Regions from separate parts of the Bradyrhizobium japonicum USDA 6 genome, predicted to be linked through region 1. Evidence: predicted binding sites of a transcription regulator. Region 1 holds the regulator's gene; each other region holds the start of a gene.

Region 1 (6,198 bases):
ACGCCGAGATTGATTCCGACCTTGGCGGCGTCCTCCCAGCGCAGAAAACTCCTGGCATCGTGCAGGTCCTTGATGATCAGCGGCAGGCCGGCTTTCCAGATGCGACCGGGCAGGCCGAAGCCACGCGGAAATCTGGTGTGGCGGGAGTTGAATTCGAACATGTCGGCGGTGCCGTAGTAGCCGTCGACGAGCCCCATCTCATGGGAGGCTTCGGCATCGTTGTGCCAGAGCTCGATCGCGCCGACATGGGCCTCGTCGTCGCCGCAGAACAGCACCATGACGGCTTGCAGGAATTCGCCTGAAAACACCGGCACCGCCACGCCGCAGGTCAGCCCGGCGGCGATGGCCTGATCGGTCCGCTTGAAATAGGAATCGGCGAATCTGGTGAGGATCACGGGGTGGCCGCTGGCCCAGGCCTTGCCGGGAAGCCCCTCGTCGTATCCGAAGTGCAGATCTTCGCTCACGGCCTTGAACGCGGTCAACCCTTCGCCGTAGAGGCCGCCGCCGAATTCCAGCCGTATGCGCGTGCGGTCAGGCACCCAGAGTTCAACGACGCGAATGAAGGTCTTCATCGAACGTGTCCGCCGTCTCAAGCCGCACCAAGCATCGGCCATTTGGCTGCGGAACGGACGTTCAAAATTCAGGCAGGACAGCGCAAACTTCGTGCGGTGGGAGGAGGTCCGCCCGATGGAGTTTCGCGGGACACGAACGGCACCATCTCGCCGGCCTCGGCCGGCGATGGCGATTTTCAATCCTGGCCCGACCTGCCGGCCGGGAATGGTCATGTCAGCCGATCGGCAGGCGGGTGATGGTCGGCCGGTTGTCGGTGATGATCTGCGGCTTGTGCTCGCGCTCGCCGAGCGGCTGGGTCACCGGCAGTTGCAGCACGGTCGCGCGTTGGCCTTCGACCAGCTGCGTCACCAGCACGGATTTGCCGTCGGGGAATTCGATCGCATCATGATGGCGATCGGGAATGTGCGGATCGATCTTGCCGAACTTGCCGACGCGCGAATTGACGGTGCGCGTCCAGATCCAGCGATTGTCGTAACGGACGTTGTCGGCGAAGGCGAGCTCCGTTCCCGGCAGCAGGCAGACCGCGACGGTCGGATCGGCCGCAGAGGCAAAGCCGCGCGTCGAGGTGCCGCGGAAGGTTGTCGTGACGATCGTCTCGCCGACTTCGGCGGGACGCGACGCGACGGCATGCAGGCTGTAGTCACACATCGGGTGCTCCTCAATCGGGATAGCAACCCGCGCCTCTTCTGAGGCGCAGGCCTCTATCAGAGTGGAAGCCCGCGATTATATGCGATGTTGAGGGCAAATCTGCGGCTTGAGTCCGCAGACTGCCATCACAATATCTTTTCCAAATGCACTGGGAACAAAGCCCGTCCCCGTGGATTCTGCGAGCGTCAGCGGCCCGCGGGCGCGGACCAACCCGGATATTGCCAGGCCGGCTGCGACGGTTGGTTGACTGCGTCGCGGGCCTTGCGGGTTTGATCGCTCACGGCGCTGTCCTTGCGGACATGGGGCCGCGATTGCGCGCCCGCGGCCAAGGCTTCCGCGGCCAAGGCTTGCGACGCTGAAGCTGCGATCAGTGCCACTGCAACTGTGCTCAGAACGATCTGGCGCATGACTTCTCCTCGAACCTGAAGGCCGCGAGGCAGGGCTGCTTCGTGCGGCGTGCCGAGGATGTACCGCCGGGGAAGGGGCCGGATAATCTGCGCAAAACCAGAAAGACTATCCAGCCGGAGCGGACAATCGTCCGCTCCAAGCTCGGATCGGCGATGCCGATCTAAAGCGCGCGGGCGCCAAACAACCGATACCGGCGCGTCCGGTATCAGTACTTCCGGTACAGCCCGATCAGCTTACCCTGGATCTTCACCCGGTTGGGCGGCAGGATGCGGACCTCATAGGCCGCATTGGCGGGCTCGAGCGCGATCGAGGCGCCGCGGCGGCGGAAGCGCTTCAGGGTTGCTTCCTCATCGTCGATCAGCGCCACCACGATATCGCCGGTATCGGCGCTCTCGTTGCGCTGGATCAGCGCCATGTCGCCGTCGAGAATGCCGGCCTCGACCATGGAATCGCCGCGTACTTCGAGCGCGTAATGTTCGCCCGAGCCGAGCATGTCAGGCGGTACGCTGATGGTGTGGCTGCGGGTCTGCAAGGCCTCGATCGGCGTGCCGGCCGCGATGCGGCCCATTACGGGGACTGCGACGGGACGCTCGCCCTCATCCGCCGGCGGGCTCGAAGTCGTGCGGACCTTGCCGAGATTGCCTTCGATGACGCTCGGCGTGAAGCCGCGGCGGCTGCCGGCGGCGGCCTGAAGCTCGGGCAGCTTGATCACCTCGATGGCGCGGGCGCGGTTGGGCAGGCGCCGGATGAAGCCGCGCTCCTCGAGCGCGGTGATCAGGCGATGGATGCCCGATTTCGAGCGCAGGTCGAGCGCGTCCTTCATCTCGTCGAAGGAGGGCGGCACGCCGCTTTCCTTCAACCGTTCGCTGATGAACCGCAGGAGTTCGTATTGTTTGCGCGTTAACATCTCGACCAAAATCCCCCGGTTGATGTCGTTCGATTCCGAGACGCTGAATTCAGCAGTAAGCCGCTACATGCTCGAAACAAATCATGAACGGACACTATATGTTCGATACATGTTCCGCAACTGCTTAATTTACAGTGAACGCGACAAAGTTCGCGGAACGCACGCGAACGAAGCGCTCAGACGGGCAGCCGCAAGACCTCGCAAGGTGTGCCGGCTTCGGCTCTCGGCGCGAATGGCGCGCGCACGAGAAGTGCCTGTGCCACAGCGAGATTCGCAAGCAGCGAGGAATCCTGGTGATTGACCGGAAGGGCGAGGAGCGTGCCGTCGTCGCGCAGCTCGAGGCGCGCGCGGAGGTAATCCTCGCGCTGGTCGTTGGCGCCGACGTCGCGGCCGAGCACCGCGCGTTCGCGGCGGTGATGAATCATCGAACGGCCCGAAAGCGCGCGAATCAACGGCACCATGAACAGGAAGCCGCAAACGTAGGATGACACGGGATTGCCGGGCAGGCCGATCACGCGCATCGCGCCGAGCCGCCCGTTCATCATCGGCTTGCCCGGCCGCATCGCGATCTTCCAGAACGCCATCGAGATACCTTCGTCCCTCAGCGCCTGTTGGACCAGATCGTGGTCCCCGACCGACGCGCCGCCGGTCGTGATCAGGATGTCGGCGCCGCTCTCCCGCGCGCGGCCGATGCCCGCGGTGGTGGCCTCCAGCGTATCGGCGGCAACGCCGAGGTCGATGGTATCGGCGCCCTCGCTGCGGGCGAGCGCGTGCAGGGCGTAGCCGTTGGAATAGACGATCTGGCCGGGACCGGGCGTGGTGCCCGGCATCACCAACTCGTCGCCGGTCGCGAGGATCGCGACCTTCGGGCGTCGTCGGACCGGCAGTTGCGGGTAATTCATGCCGGCGGCGAGCGCGAGGTCGCGCTCGGTGAGCCGGGCTCCCTTGCACAGCAGCACCTCGCCTTCCGAGAAGTCGACGCCGGCGGGGCGGATGTGCCGCCCCGTTACGGCGGCTTCCTTGATCGTGATTCGCTTGCCGTCCGCGACCGTATCCTCCTGGATCACGACCGCATCAGCGCCATCGGGAACGACACCGCCGGTGAAGATACGCACGGCCTCGCCGGCGCCGACCGATCCCGCAAACGGGCGGCCCGCCGCGACCTCGCCGATCAGGGTGAGCTGGGAGTCGATCTTCGCCGCATCGACCGCGCGCACCGCATAGCCGTCCATTGCCGACATCGCCTGCGGCGGCTGCGTGCGCCGCGCGGCGACGTCGCGCGCGAGCACGCGGTGAAAGGCCGCGTCGAGCGCGATCACCTCTTCAGGCAGCGGCTCTGCGCCCGCCAGCACCGCGGCGAGCGCGTCGGAAACCGGCATCAGGGCCACGGGTGAAAACTCCTGCTGGGCCCGTTCGGGCAAATCGGCGGCGAGAGTTCTAGCCGAGTGCAGGCGCAGAGGCAAAACAGCGGCCGAGCAGGATGATTTATCCTGCGTCATCTGTTCTGCGATGAAGGGGGTGCATCAAGTCCGTCGCGGCATGATCCGGAAGGCGAGACAGACCGGTACGAGGATGGCCATGGCGAGGACGAGAAAGACGAGAGCCACGGCCAGCATCGGTCATCTCCCCGACGGCTTGTACGGACTGACGTCCGGCGCTGCGGGGCCCTGATCCTTGTCGGGCAGCGGATCGGCCTGGGATTTCAGGTCGGCGGCCTTGCTGATCAGCTTGGCGGAAAGCTCAGAATCCGATGTGGTCCTGGCGAATTTCATCAGCAGAGAGGCCTGCTTGGTAAGGTAGGTTTTGCCCAACACGACGATAAGCCCGATGTAGAATTCCCAACGGACTCATGAGTCCTGAGAGGGGTAATCGTTCCGGGAACTCCGTATAAAAATGCGCAAAGGGTTTTGGTTCCTCGCCCTCCAGCAAAATAGTTCCATTCGCGGCCCGTCGGCTTGCCGGCCAGAGGTCAGATTCCGAGCGCCTTGAGGGCGTTCCCGACGTCGCGGGGCGAGGTCACGTGGACCGTGGTCAGGCCGCGCGACCGCGCTCCTTCGATGTTCTCGGCAAGATCGTCGAAGAACACGATACGGTTCGCGGGCACGCCGATCGCGGCCACGACATGGTCGAAGGCCTCCACATCCGGTTTGCGCAGGCCGATGCTGGACGACAGATACAGGGCGCGGAAATGGCCGAGCAGGCCGGCATATTCCTTCGAGAAATGGTCGACATGCGGCCGGTTGGTGTTGGAGAAGGCGTAGAGCGGCAACTGCTTTGCCGCACGCGGCAGCAACTCGGCGATGTCTGGCATCTCGCCGGCGAAGATCGCGTTCCAGCCCTCCAGGAACTGCGCGTCCGAAATGCCGATCCCGAGCGAGGCGCGCAGCGAGTCAAAATAGACCTCGTCGCTGATCTTGCCGACCTCGTGCAGCCGGTAGGCTTCGCTGTCCCGCACATAGCGCGCGACGATGGCTTCCGGCTTGCAGCCGGCATGTCCCGCCCAGCAGGCGATCGCCTTGGAGAAATCGATGTCGAGCACGACGCGCCCGAGATCGAACAGGAGCGCGTCCGCGCTGCCGGGAGAGAGCGAGCTCATTGCATCCTTTCACTCAATATCGATAGGGGTCGTGGTCGAACAGCGGGAACGCGCTGAATACGCTCGGCGCATTCGTTGCGGTCGCCTGGTGCAGGCAGGACTTGTCGACCTCGGCAAACGAGGTGGCGCCCAAAAGGCCGAGGCAGCGCAGCACCTCGTCCTCGAGCAGCTCCAGCATTCGCCTCACGCCGGCTTCGCCGGCCGCGGCCAATGCCCAGCATTGCAGCCGGCCGATGCCGACCATGTCCGCGCCCGCCGCGATCGCCTTGACGATGTCGGTGCCGCGGCAGAAGCCGCCGTCGACCATGATCTTGGCGCGTCCCTTCACGGCCTCGACGATCTCGGGCAGCACATGCATGGCGCCGCGGCCGTGATCGAGCTGGCGGCCGCCATGGTTGGAGACGTAGATCCACTCGACGCCGTGATCGACCGCGATCTGGGCGTCCTCGGCGGTGGCGATGCCCTTCAGGATGAGCGGGATCTTGAACTTGTCCTTGATCATCTTCACGGTCCGCCACTCCAGGCCCTTCTGGTAATCGCCGCCGGTGGCGCGCAGGCGGCTCTCGCGAACATAGCGCTTGGCAATGTCACGTTCGCGACGGCTGTAATGGGCGGTGTCAACCGTCAGGCAGAAGGCGGCGTAGGCATTCTTCTCGCTCCGGCTGACGACATCGGCGACGAAATCGTCGTCGCCGCGCACATAGAGTTGATAGAGCCGTAGCGCATCGGGGGCGGCCTCGGCGGTCTTCTCCAGGCCGGGCTCGGACACCGAGCTCAGCATGTGCGCCGCGCCGAAGCTGCCGCAGGCGCGGGCGACGCTCGCTGCGCCGTCCGGATCGAAGATCTCCAGTGCGCCGACAGGGGCCAGCACCACCGGCAGCCGCATCCTGCGCCCGAACAGCTCGACCGAGCCGTCGACCTCGCGAACGTCGCGCAGCACGCGCGGCCGGAAGGCGATCTCGTCCAGCGCCATTCGGTTCCGGCGCATCGTGGTCTCGGTCTCGGCGGCGCCGACGATGTAGTCCCAGGCGTTCTGGTTGAGGTTGGCGCGCGCCTTGCGGATGAA
Region 2 (6,198 bases), 140 kb from region 1:
ACTGCCTCGAGCGGAGCCGGAATGAGCCGCGTGGAACCACGTCCTAGGCCCCGAAAATCACCCGGTGCATGATCCGTCCAGGCATGAGCGTGAACAGCCCGGCAATGACGAGCGCGCCGACGAACGTCATGATCATGATGCGCCGGTGATCGGCGACCCGGTGGGTGTGCGCGCGCCACACCGCGAGCGGCAGCATCACCAGCGTGAAGATCGACAGGAGATGGATCGGGCTGAACGGCCCGACCAGGCGGATCTGGTGGATCCAGAACGACGATGCCGCCACGACCGCCATGAGCCCCACCCAGATCCAGCCGATCGTCCGGTGCGGCAGCGTGCCCTTGGGGGCGGCAAACTGAACGAGGCCGAGCACGAAGGCGGCCATCGCGGCAAAGGCGTGCAGCGGGATCGATGGAGCGGCCTCGAGCAGCGGCGCAACGCTCATGCAGGGCTCCCTCCGATCGACGGCCGATCATGTGAATAGGATTAACATCAAGCTAATACCATTCACATCACGTCCCGTCAAAGGCTTGAGGCAGCACACGAGGCAAGCCCGGAAAAACCGAGCTTTCCCCGCCAATTGGCAAGGAATCCTGTCGCTCTACGCGAGCAAGGTGACATCAGGGGCGAAGCGCCCCGCCCGCCTCAGAACGGGATATCGTCGTCCATGTCGCTGTTGCGGCCACCGCCGCCGGCGGCAACGGCACGGCGCGGCGCGCTGCTGACGGGACCAGAGGAGCCGAAATCGCCGCCCGGCTCGTCGCCGAAGCTGCCGCCTCCACTGCCGCCGCCGCGGCCGTCGAGCATCGTCAGGGTCGAGTTGAAGCCCTGGAGCACGACCTCGGTGGAGTACTTCTCGACGCCGCTCTGGTCGGTCCATTTGCGGGTCTGGAGCGCGCCCTCGATGTAAACCTTCGCGCCCTTCTTCAGGTACTGCTCGGCGACCTTGCAGAGCCCTTCATTGAAGATCACGACGCGATGCCACTCGGTCTTTTCCTTGCGCTCGCCGCTGTTCTTGTCGCGCCAGGTCTCCGAGGTGGCGATGCTCAAATTCGCGATCGGCCGCCCGTCCTGGGTGCGGCGGATTTCGGGATCCTTGCCGAGATTTCCAACCAGAATGACCTTGTTGACGCTTCCCGCCATCGCCGCTCTCCACTCCGAATGCCACTGAATTTCAAAAGGCCCGGGACGCGCCCGCGTCCTCTGCAACCTGTTGACGCGACCCTATACGCTTGCGCGGACGGATCGGCCCGTCACCCCTCCACTTATCCCCACATATAGCACCCGCTGCCGGTTCGTTCCAGATTTGTTCTTCCGACATCTCTCACGTTGTTGCGTGGGCACGACGACACCGCGCTGCACAAAGACGGCCTGCGCCAAATGGAACTATCCCCAATTCCCCGAGGATGACGAAAACAGCCTAACATTCATCAAGTTAGAAGCAGTCCAGAAGCCGCCTGACTGTTGCATTCCGGAGACGGACTCCGCCTCCCGCCTAAGCTACGCTTGCCGCGGAATTGGATTCTTATGGGCGTCGCGCCTGATCGGCCGCTTGGGGGACTTCGAAAAGCGGTCCGAAACTGGGGAGACTGCAATGAATAAGATTTTGATTGGTACTTTTGGTGTAATCGCGTTGGGGCTGTCGGCTCCCGCAAGCGCGGCAGATATCGCGGCGCGTCCCTACACCAAGGCCCCGGCGCCGATGATCGCGACCATCTACGACTGGAGCGGCTTCTACATCGGCATCAACGGCGGCGGCGGCACCAGCCACAAGTGCTGGGACGCAGATTTCGGCGGCGGCGTTTTCTTTGGCGAAGGCTGCCACAACGCAACCGGCGGCACGGTCGGTGGCCAGGTTGGCTACCGCTGGCAGTCAGCCAACTGGGTGTTCGGCTTCGAAGGCCAGGGCAACTGGGCCGATTTCTCGGGTGACAACATCAGCGCGATCACCGGCCTGCGCGATCGCTCGAAGATCAACGCCTTCGGCTTGATTACCGGTCAGGTCGGCTACGCCTGGAACAACGTCCTGCTCTACGTGAAGGGCGGCGGCGCCGTCGTCAGCGATCGCTACCGCAGCTTCGACCTCGCCAGCGGCCTCGAAGTCGACCGGGCCAACGAGACCCGTTGGGGTGGCACCGTGGGCGCGGGCGTCGAGTTCGGATTCGCGCCGAACTGGACAGTGGGCTTCGAGTACGACCACATCTTCATGGGCAACCGCACCGTCGGCTTCACCGGATCCGGCAATTTCGTGATCGCCCCGCTCGGCGTTGCCACACGCTCCGATCGCATCAGCCAGGACGTCGATATCGGCCTCGTCCGCGTGAACTATCGCTGGGGTGGCCCGCTGATCGCAAGATACTGATATCCATCTGAAATCGCTTGGAAATCAAAGGCCGGCCTCGCGCCGGCCTTTTTGCGTGGGCAAAGGGAATGATAGGTCAGTTATAGTTACGTTTTGCGACTATTGTGCCTTTTGGGAGACACAACTTGCGGCTTTGCTGGTGTAAGCACGACATCAGTTGGACCACGGCGTCCGATGTCCTTCCGAACGCACGGAAGGCAAAAACAGAAACCGGGACTGGGATTAGTTTGAAAATGAAGAAGGTTTTGTTGGCTTCGGCCTGTTTGTTCGCTCTCGCTGCTCCGGCTTCGGCCGCTGATCTCGCGGCGCGCCCCTACACCAAGGCTCCGGTGGCGGTGGCCTCGGTCTACAACTGGACCGGCTTCTACCTCGGTATCGTCGGCGGCGGCGCCTGGGAAAACGGTTCCGGCGACCCGAAGATGAAGGGTGGCTTCGTCGGCGGCACCGCCGGCTACAACTGGCAGACCGGCAACGTCGTGTTCGGCGTCGAGGCTGATGGTTCCTGGGCTGACGTCAGCGCTTCGGTGACCGGCGCCACTGTTGTTCCCGGATTCGGCGTTGTGACCGCGACGGCGAGCTCGAAGACCGATGCCATGGGCACCGTGCGCGGCCGTATCGGCTACGCCGTCAATCAGGTCCTGTTCTACGGCACCGGCGGCTACGCCTGGATCGACAACAAGATCACCCTCTCGGCTCTCGGCCTGACCGCGTCGGACAGCAAGTGGCACTCCGGTTGGACCGTTGGTGCGGGCGTCGAGGCGTTCTTCGCTCCGCAGTGGTCGGTCAAGGGCGAGTACCTCTATCGCAGCCTCGGCGGCGAGACCTACTTCTCGGGCGCCCTGCCCACCGGCACGCTCAACTTCCACACCGTGCAGGTCGGCGTGAACTATCACTTCGGGGGCCCGGTGGTCGCGAAGTACTGAGCTTCGCTTCCAACGCACCGCGTTACGAAAGGCCGGCCTTGCGCCGGCCTTTTTGTTTTCGCGCGTCCAGATGCAGGCCAACCGATTCCCAACGCTTTCGGGGAGAGCTGTGGCCTTCCGGTGACACAACCTTCGGCTTCAATGGTGTAGAGCAATGACATCGATTGGGTCATTGGGTCGGCCGTTTTTCGCCGACAAAGAGAAATGAAACTGGGGAATTGAAATGAAGAAGGTTTTGCTGGCCTCGGCCAGCCTGTTCGCACTCAGCGCGTTGGCTCCCGCCTCGGCGGCCGATTTGGCGGCCCGCCCCTACACCAAGGCGCCCATTGCTGTGGCCTCGGTCTACAACTGGTCCGGCTTCTACCTCGGCATCAACGGCGGCGGCGCTTCGAGCCGCAACTGCTGGGATGTCAACAACATCTTCGGCATTGCCGGTCCGGACACGGCGGAAGGTTGTCACAATGCGACCGGCGGCGTCGTCGGTGGCCAGGTCGGTTATCGCTGGCAGTCGGCCAACTGGGTGTTCGGCCTTGAAGCCCAGGGCGACTGGGCCAACCTGAAGGGCTCGAATACGAGCTTGGTGCTTACCCCGCCCCCGCTGGTCAACCAGACCAAGATCGATGGGATTGGCTTGTTCACCGGCCAGGTCGGCTATGCCTGGAACAACGTGCTCTGGTACGTGAAGGGTGGCGCGGCCGTCACGCACGCCAAGTACAACGGTCTAATCGGCGGCGTTGTCCTCGACAGCGCAAGCGAGACGCGCTGGGGCGGTGCGGTCGGCACCGGCCTCGAATTCGGTTTCGCGCCGGGCTGGTCCGTTGCGATCGAGTACGACCATCTGTTCATGGGCCAGCGCAACAACTCGTTCACATTTCTCGGCATCAACGACCGCATCGACCGTATCAAGCAGGACGTCGATATGGGCACCGTTCGCCTGAACTACACCTTCGGCGGCCCGGTCGTGGCGAAGTACTAAGCGTCGCCTCCATCGCCATCGCGTTACGAAAGGCCGGCCTTGCGCCGGCCTTTTGTTTTCGCGCGAGGGTGCACCCAACCGTCTTGGAGTCGTGAGGCGCGCGCAAGGCGTCCGCGAATGGCTTCGAGTTGGGGACGTGACATGAAGACATGGATGCTGGCTGCGGTCAGCCTGTTCGCACTCGGCGCGGTCGCGCCTGCTACCGCCGCCGATCTGCCGCTCTACAAGGCGCCGGCGGCCGCCGTTCCCGTCTATGACTGGAGCGGCATCTATGCCGGCATCAACGGCGGCGGCGGCTTGGCCCATGCCTGCTGGGGCGTGACCCGCGCGCTCGGCATCGCTGTCGATCCGGCCGTTGGCGAAGGCTGTCACAATGCGGGCGGTGGCACGGTCGGCGGACAGCTCGGCTATCGCTGGCAGAAATCGCGCTGGGCGTTCGGCATCGAGGGCCAGGGCAACTGGGCCGACTTCAAGGGCAGCAATGTCAGCGTGGCGTTGGCGCCGATCACGAACCAGACCAAGATCGACAGCTTCGGTCTGTTCACCGGCCAGCTCGGCTACGCCGTGAACAATCTGCTGCTCTATGGCAAGGCCGGCGCAGCCGTGGCCCACGACAAATACGACACCTTCTTTCCGGGCGCGCCAGCGGCGGCGACGTTCAACAGCGTCAACCAGACCCGCTGGGGCTACACGATCGGCATCGGCGTGGAATGGGGTTTTGCCGAGAACTGGTCGGTCGGCGGCGCGTACAACCATGTGTTCCTCGGCCATCACAGCGCCGACTTCGCAACTCTCGTCGGCGGCTTCCCGCCGCGCACCGACCGGATCGGCCAGGATATCGACATGGGCCTGATCCGCATCAATTACCGCTGGGGCGGCCCGGTCGTCGCCAAATACTGAGACAAAGCTTCCCTCAGGAGCCTCCAAGTCACCTTCAAGTCCTGATCATGTGCGGATTGCCCCAAATCCGCATTCAAACGCGAACGAAGGGCTGGCCTCGCGCCGGCCCTTCGCACGTTCCGGGCGCCCTGCTCCTGCCAGATGCCGCCAGCGCGCCAACAATCCGTTGACGATTCGCACACGCCACTGGAAATCCGTCCCCGTTCTTCCTACGTTCGCTGGCATACCCATCGGCGCCGATCCCGGTTCCGGGCGACGCGCGCCTTTTTTGTTGGCGCGATCGCGCACCTTTGGGATTCCTTGAGGGCAACTCGGATGGATGAAGTGATCAAGGCGAAGCGCCAACAGCAGAACGCGGGATCCAGCCTGCGCGCAATTACGATCCGTGGCGCGCGCGAGCACAACCTCAAGAATGTCGACGTCGAGATTCCCCGCGACAAGCTGGTGGTGTTCACGGGGCTGTCGGGCTCCGGCAAATCCTCGCTCGCCTTCGACACGATCTATGCCGAGGGCCAGCGCCGCTACGTCGAATCGCTGTCGGCCTATGCGCGCCAGTTCCTAGAGATGATGCAGAAGCCTGATGTCGACCAGATCGACGGCCTGTCGCCGGCGATCTCGATCGAGCAGAAGACGACCTCGAAGAACCCGCGCTCGACCGTCGGCACCGTCACCGAGATCTACGACTACATGCGCCTGCTCTGGGCGCGCGTCGGCGTGCCCTATTCGCCCGCCACGGGTCTGCCGATCGAGAGCCAGACCGTCTCGCAGATGGTCGACCGCGTGCTGGCGCTGCCCGAAGGCACCCGCCTCTATCTGCTCGCCCCCGTCGTGCGCGGCCGCAAGGGCGAGTACCGCAAGGAGCTCGCCGAATGGCTCAAAAAGGGCTTTCAGCGCGTCAAGATCGACGGCACCTTCCATGAGCTCGCGGAGGCGCCGACGCTCGACAAGAAATTTCCGCACGACATCGACGTCGTGGTCGACCGCATCGTGGTGCGCGCCGACATCGGCCAGCGCCTCGCCGAAAGCTTCGAGACCGCGCT
Region 3 (6,198 bases), 3.6 Mb from region 1:
CGATGAGATCGACGTCCTCGATGACGACCATCGACGGTTGGAGCAGCCGCGCCAAGCTCATATAGGCGCCGAGAAGGCCGATTTGCTCGGCGGTGATGATCAGTGTCGTATGCCCGGGCAAATGCGTCGCGAGATAGCGGATTGTATGGGTCTTCCCGGTGCCGGGCGGTCCGTACAGCAAAATGCCTTTGCGCGTCGACTGGCCAAGCCGGCGCAATTGATCGCGGGTATTGACGAAGGTCAGCACATTGCGGTCGAGCAGCCGCAAGGTCTGCTCCGGCAGGATCACTTCACTACGAGCGACAAGCGGCAATCGATGCACGGTGATGCCGCGCGAGCGCCCGCGATAGTCGGAGTCGGCATCGAGCGACAGTATCTTGCCGCGATAGGTCCGCGCGGTTTGCACGGCCTCTTCCAGTTCGCCGAAGCGCTGCCGGACGAGCACCGCGCCCGCGGTGCCTGACGGTACCAGGATTTCGATCCGAATTCCCGGCTCGCGGCTGTACTCGCGGTGCGCGCAGAGCAAAACCGCATAGCGAAGATTATCGTGCTCGCACAGCCACAGTCCGTTATCCAGGCACTTGACTGGGCTGTTCTCGCCGACGTCGACATCGGAATATTGCAGCGGGGCAATTGCGGTTGCATAGCGGCCTTCGCGCAGCAGCCGCGATATCGACAGGGTCTCGTAGCGCTGCTCCTCATTGAGCCCGAGCAGCCGGATACCATCGCTGAACAATCGGTCGATGGCCGCCTGGACGTCGACGCGCATGTGGCCGGGAAACTGCCGGATCGTGGTCACAAGCTTGCTTCGCGGGACGTTGGCAAAGTGCCAGTCCAGTACGTCGCAGGCGAATTCGAACTCCTTGTCCGGTTCGACCGGCGTGCTCACGGTGTCTGCCGGGCGAATGCAGTCGCTGCACAGCCAGACCGTGCGGCTGCCGATGCGAACATCGGTCTGTCCCTCGGGCTTGCCGCAGAGCTCACACGGAGTCTTGATCTCTTCAAGCGTGATCTTCAGAGGATGCTGGCCGAGCCAGACATATTGCTTGGCCGACTTGAAAAGCGCTTCCGCGACGGATTGCGGGTAGGGTCCGCAGACGGCCTTTTCCTTCAGCTCGATCTGAGTGATCAGAGCGATCGCCTCGCGCTCCGTCTTGCCGAAAACTTGGCGGAGCAAGCCGATGACGAACTCGTCCGGCGTGTCGTCGTCATTGTGAATCACGAGCTGGGCCGGTTCATGCTCGCCGCGCATATTGCTCATTTGCAAATGACTCCGCTGCAACCAGTACTAGAATAGAACAAATAAGGAACATAAAAGGAAGCGACCGTCAAGCGTGACGGCCGCGACAAATTCCAATTGACGGCGAGGCCTTAATGCGCACCGCCTCCGCCGGCGGCCGCCTTCACCCGCCGCGTCAGCAGCACCGCGATCGCGGCGAGCACGAGCACCACGCCGATCACCGCGAAGGTGTCGGAATAGCCCATCACCAGCGCCTGGCGTTTCACCGTCTTGCCGAGTGCGATGATGGCCTGCTCGCGCGCGGCGTTGGGGTCGGGCACGCCGTGCGCGATGAAGTAATTGGTCGTCTGCGCGATGCGGGCACGGACCTCCTCGCGGCCGAGCGTGACGGAATGGCCGATGATGTTGGAGTGGAACTGCTCGCGCTTGGTGACGATGGTCGCAAGCACCGCGGTGCCGATGGCGCCGCCGAGATTGCGCATCATGTTGGAGATGCCGGAGGCGGCCGGCGCGTCCTGCGGCGCGACACTGCCGAGGCTGAGCGCCGACAGCGGCGCCAGCGTCAAGGCCTGGCCCACGGCGCGCACGACGTTGGGGATGAAGAACTGGTCGCCCGAATAGTCGAGCGACATCTCGATATTCAGGAAGGAACTCGCGGCGAACAGCAGCAGGCCGACGGCCGCGATGTAGCGCGCGTCGAAGCGCTGCATCAGCTTCGGCACCAACGGAATCAGAAGGAGCTGCGGCAGGCCGGTCCAGGCCAGCACGTTGCCGATCTGCTCGGCATTATAGCCCTGCACCTGCCCGAGATAGGCCGGCAGCAGATAGACGGAGCCGAACAGCGCAAATCCAAGGAACACGGCAGCGATCGTGCCGACCCCGAAATTCCACTGCGTCAGGAGGCGCAGGCGGAGCAGCGGCTTCTCCACCACGAGCTCGTTATAGATGAACAGCGACAGGCTGACGGCGGCGATGATCGCAAGGCGGACGATGAAGGGCGAGCCGAACCAGTCGTCCTTGTTGCCCTCCTCGAGCACGGCCTGAAGTGAGGCCAGGCCAACCGCCATGGTCGCGATGCCGAACCAGTCGCCCTCGCGCAACAGCCCCAGATTCATCGGCTGGCGCTCCAGGGTGAAGAACAGGATCGTCACCATGACGGCGGTCGGCAGCACGTTGACGAAGAAGATGGTCTGCCAGCCGTAATTCTCGGTGAGATAGCCGCCGATTGTCGGCCCGATCGCCGGCGCAAACGTCACGGCGAGTGAGAACATGGCAAGGCCGATCGGCTGCTGGCCCTTCGGCAGCTTGGTGAAGACCAGCGTGAAGGCCATCGGAATCAGCACGCCACCGAAGAAGCCCTGAAATCCGCGCATCGCGATCATCGAGGGCAAATCGTGGGTGAAGGCACAGGCGACCGAGAACGCGGCGAACAGCGTCGCGAAGCTCAGCATGATGTTACGGAACGAGAACACCCGCGACAGATAGTCGGTCAGCGGGATCACGATGATCTCGCCGATCAGGTAGGACGTCGAGATCCAGGAGCCGTTGTCGGCGCCGGTGCCGATGCCGCCCTCGATGTTGAGCAGCGAGGCGTTGGTGATCTGGATGTTCAGGATCGCCATGAAGGCGCCGATCATCGCCGCGAAGACGGCGATCCAGACCGTAGCGCTCGCGCGATTGGGATCGCTGGCGGCGCGATCAGGCGTCGCGGTCGGTCTTGCGGGTGCTGGCGTCGAGATTGTGAGGCTGTTTGACATGGCACGACCCTCCGGAAACAAGCTTCGCTTTGGGCGTCGTTGCCGCTTGCGCGGTCGGCGTTGAACGGGTTGCGATCGTCGGGATCACGGACATGCCGGGCCGCAGCTCGATCGCAGAGTGCGTCTCGGCATCCAGCGCGATCTTCACGGGGATGCGCTGCACGACCTTGGTGAAATTGCCGGTGGCGTTGTCCGGCGGCAGCAAGGCGAACTCCTGGCCGCTGGCGGGTGCGATGGAATCGACATGGCCGTGCACGACCTGGCCCGGGAAGGTGTCGACCTCGATCTCGACTTGCTGTCCCGCGCGGACATGGGTGAGCTGGGTCTCCTTGAAATTGGCGACCACATAGGCGCCCTCGGCCGGCACGATCGACATCAGCTGCGTTCCCGCTTGCACATATTGGCCGATGCGCAAGGTGCGGTTGCCGACGACACCGTCGATCGGAGAGACGATCGTGGTGTAGCTGAGATTGAGCTCGGCCTGATGTTGAAGCGCGGTCGCGCGGGCGGCCGCGGCACTGGCTTGCACGATCTCGGCCTTCAGCAGCTCGACCTGTTTCAGAGCCGAGGCGAGATTGGCGGTGTCGCGCTGGATCGCGGCATCGGCGCCGGCATCGCGCGCCTGGGCCTGCTGTGCATTCTGCACGCTGCCATAGCCGGTCTTGGCGAGGTCGGTGTAGCGCTTGTTCTCCTGCTCCGCGAAGGTCTTTGCAGCAGTGTCGACGTCGATGGTCGCCTTGGCGGCCGCGATCACCGCTTGCTGGACCTCGAGCTGCGCTTGCTTGCTCGTCACCGTCGCATTCGCGGCGGCGACATCGGCCTTGGCCTGGTCGAGCGCGACGCGGAAGTCGCGATCGTCGATCCTGGCGAGCACCTGGCCGGCCTTCACATGCTCGTTATCGCCGACCAGGACGCGGTCGAGGTAGCCGCTGACCTTCGGCGCGATGGTGGTGTTGTCGGCCTTCACATAGGCGTCATCGGTGGAGACGAGGAAGCGGCCGACGGTCCAGTAATCGTAGCCATACCAGCCCGCGCCGGCCAGCGCGACGACCGCCGCACCCATCAGCAACAGCTTGCGGAGATTGAGCTTTTGCCGGCGGACGCCGGTCAGTGCGGTGGGCAGCACGCCCTCCGGCACGGTTGCTGGAATAGCGGTTTGGGTCGCAGCAGATGGGGTGGTGTGGACGGACATGGCCGGCTCCCCTGAATTAGGAAACTTGACGATTTCCAAAATGAGACTAGCTTTGGAATTGTCAATGGAATGACAGTCGTCATTTAAAAGCATGGCTCAGACAAAACCTTCAGGTGAATGCCGTCCGCGCGGGCGGCCGCAACTGCGCAGCGACGAGGAGACGAGGCGGATCGTCTTCGACGCCGCGCGCCACGCCTTTGCCGTCGACGGCTACGCCGCGACCAGCACCGAAGAGCTGGCACGCCGCGCCGGCATCTCGACCAAGACGCTCTATCGCCTGTTTCCGGGCAAGGCCGCGCTGTTCGAGGCGATGTGCGCGGACAGGCTCGAGCAGCTGCTCTCCGCCGTCGACCTGCAAGGAAGCGACGAGGTCGATATCGAGACGGGCCTGCGTGCCGCGCTGCTGGCCTGCGCCGATCTCGCGCTCGATCCGGAGGTCGTGGCGCTGCAGCGCATGGTGCTGCAGGAATCCGCAGCGTTCCCCGAGCTCGCCGCCAACTTCTACAACAACGGCATTTCCCGCACGGTCAGGACGCTCGCGGACTGGCTGCGGGTCCAGGTCAAGCGCAAGCGCATCGCCATCGATGATGCGGAGGAAGTTGCCGGCATGCTGATCGGCATGGTCGCGTCGGCGCCGCAGCGCGCGGCGATCTATGGCGGCATGCCGCTGCCGTCACGCAAGCAGATCGAGCGCCGCGTGCAGACCTGCGCGGCCCTGTTCCTCGACGGCTGCCGCGCCGCGTAGCGGTCGCCCTTTGACAATCCGGTTCGGGTCGACTATCTACTTCGCATGCGAAATAAAGGGGCCGCAGCGAGGCATCATCGGCTTATTTACCTCCTGAACGTCGCACAGCGCCGCTTGCAGCGCTGGATGGCGGCGCAGCCGCAGAACGAGGTCACGCCGGCGCAGGCGGGGCTGTTGTTCATCCTCGGCAAGCAGGACGGCGTGCTGATGGGCGAGGCGGGCGCGGCGCTCGACATGGGGCCGGCCGGCATCTCAGGCCTCGTCGATCGCAGTGCTGCGGCGAGGCTGGTCGAGCGGCGGGCCGATCGCGAGGATGGTCGGGCCTGGCGCGTATGGCTGACGCCGAAGGGGCGCACCGTGCTGGCGCAGGCGAAGACCGACGCGGCGCAGATCAACGCCGCGTTGACGGACGGATTTACCAGCACGGAGATCGACATCGTCGCGCGCTGGCTGTCCAGCATTCAGGACAAGTTTCCAAGACCTTCAGACGAATAAAGGAGAGACCCATGACCGAGCACGTCCGGATCGAGAACAACAACGGAATTCTCACCCTCACGCTGGCGCGCCCCGACAAGAAGAACGCGCTGACGGATGCGATGTACGGCAAGCTCGCCGACACGATCGAATCCGCCGAGTTCGATCCGTCCGCCCGCGTGATCCTGATCCGCGGCGAGGGTGACATGTTCACCGCCGGCAACGATGTCGGCGAGTTCGCCGCCGTCGCAGCCGGCAAGTCGGAAGGCAGCCGCAACGTCGTGCGCTTCATCCAGTCGCTGGCGCGCTGCACCCGGCCGCTGGTCGCGGCCGTGCAGGGCCGCGCCGTCGGCGTCGGCACCACGATGCTGCTGCATTGCGACCTCGTCGTGCTCGCCGACAACGCACAATTGTCGACGCCCTTCGTCGGCCTAGCGCTGGTGCCGGAGGCAGCCTCCAGCCTGCTGATGCCGGCACGCATCGGCTACGCCCGCGCCTACGAGATGTTCGCGCTGGGCGAGACCGTAGCGGCCAGGTCGGCGCTGGAATGGGGCCTTGCCAACCGCGTGGTGCCGCTCGACAAGCTCGATGCCGAGGCGCTCGCGCTCGCCCAGCGTCTTGCCCGCCAGCCGGCCGGCGCGCTCACGGCCACCAAGAAGCTGATGCGCAATGGCGAGGCTCTGGTCGCGCAGATGAATGCCGAGGGCGAGCAGTTCGGACAGCGTCTGCGCACCGCCGAGGCGCGCGAGGCCTTCACCGCCTTCGCGGAGCGCCGGCCGCCTGATTTCAC

Evidence for each region. Region 1 encodes LexA, which represses DNA repair genes until DNA is damaged. Its sites were predicted from a motif close to TGTTCNNNNTGTGTTCNG; they were not measured.
Region 2: the regulator LexA is predicted to act here: its motif matches at 1,294-1,311, upstream of BJ6T_RS24180 (single-stranded DNA-binding protein).
Region 3: the regulator LexA is predicted to act here: its motif matches at 1,295-1,312, upstream of BJ6T_RS06160 (ATP-dependent Clp protease adaptor ClpS).

Annotation. Positions count from the first base shown of each region.
Region 1 covers NC_017249.1:4,961,095-4,967,292, forward strand. Annotated here, with positions in the region: gene BJ6T_RS23495 (GAF domain-containing protein) at 1-572, opposite strand, end outside; gene BJ6T_RS47360 (hypothetical protein) at 787-1,221, opposite strand; gene BJ6T_RS23505 (hypothetical protein) at 1,407-1,628, opposite strand; gene lexA (transcriptional repressor LexA) at 1,835-2,536, opposite strand; gene BJ6T_RS23515 (molybdopterin molybdotransferase MoeA) at 2,713-3,924, opposite strand; gene BJ6T_RS23520 (hypothetical protein) at 4,156-4,350, opposite strand; gene BJ6T_RS23525 (HAD family hydrolase) at 4,506-5,132, opposite strand; gene BJ6T_RS23530 (alpha-hydroxy acid oxidase) at 5,146-6,198, opposite strand, start outside.
Region 2 covers NC_017249.1:5,105,030-5,111,227, reverse strand. Annotated here, with positions in the region: gene BJ6T_RS24185 (DUF2306 domain-containing protein) at 44-442, opposite strand; gene BJ6T_RS24180 (single-stranded DNA-binding protein) at 643-1,140, opposite strand; gene BJ6T_RS24175 (outer membrane protein) at 1,592-2,359, shown strand; gene BJ6T_RS24170 (outer membrane protein) at 2,593-3,282, shown strand; gene BJ6T_RS24165 (outer membrane protein) at 3,506-4,258, shown strand; gene BJ6T_RS24160 (outer membrane protein) at 4,400-5,158, shown strand; gene uvrA (excinuclease ABC subunit UvrA) at 5,474-6,198, shown strand, end outside.
Region 3 covers NC_017249.1:1,352,224-1,358,421, forward strand. Annotated here, with positions in the region: gene BJ6T_RS06160 (ATP-dependent Clp protease adaptor ClpS) at 1-1,261, opposite strand, end outside; gene BJ6T_RS06165 (MDR family MFS transporter) at 1,372-2,997, opposite strand; gene BJ6T_RS06170 (HlyD family secretion protein) at 2,939-4,189, opposite strand; gene BJ6T_RS06175 (TetR/AcrR family transcriptional regulator) at 4,281-4,934, shown strand; gene BJ6T_RS06180 (MarR family winged helix-turn-helix transcriptional regulator) at 4,980-5,429, shown strand; gene BJ6T_RS06185 (enoyl-CoA hydratase) at 5,441-6,198, shown strand, end outside.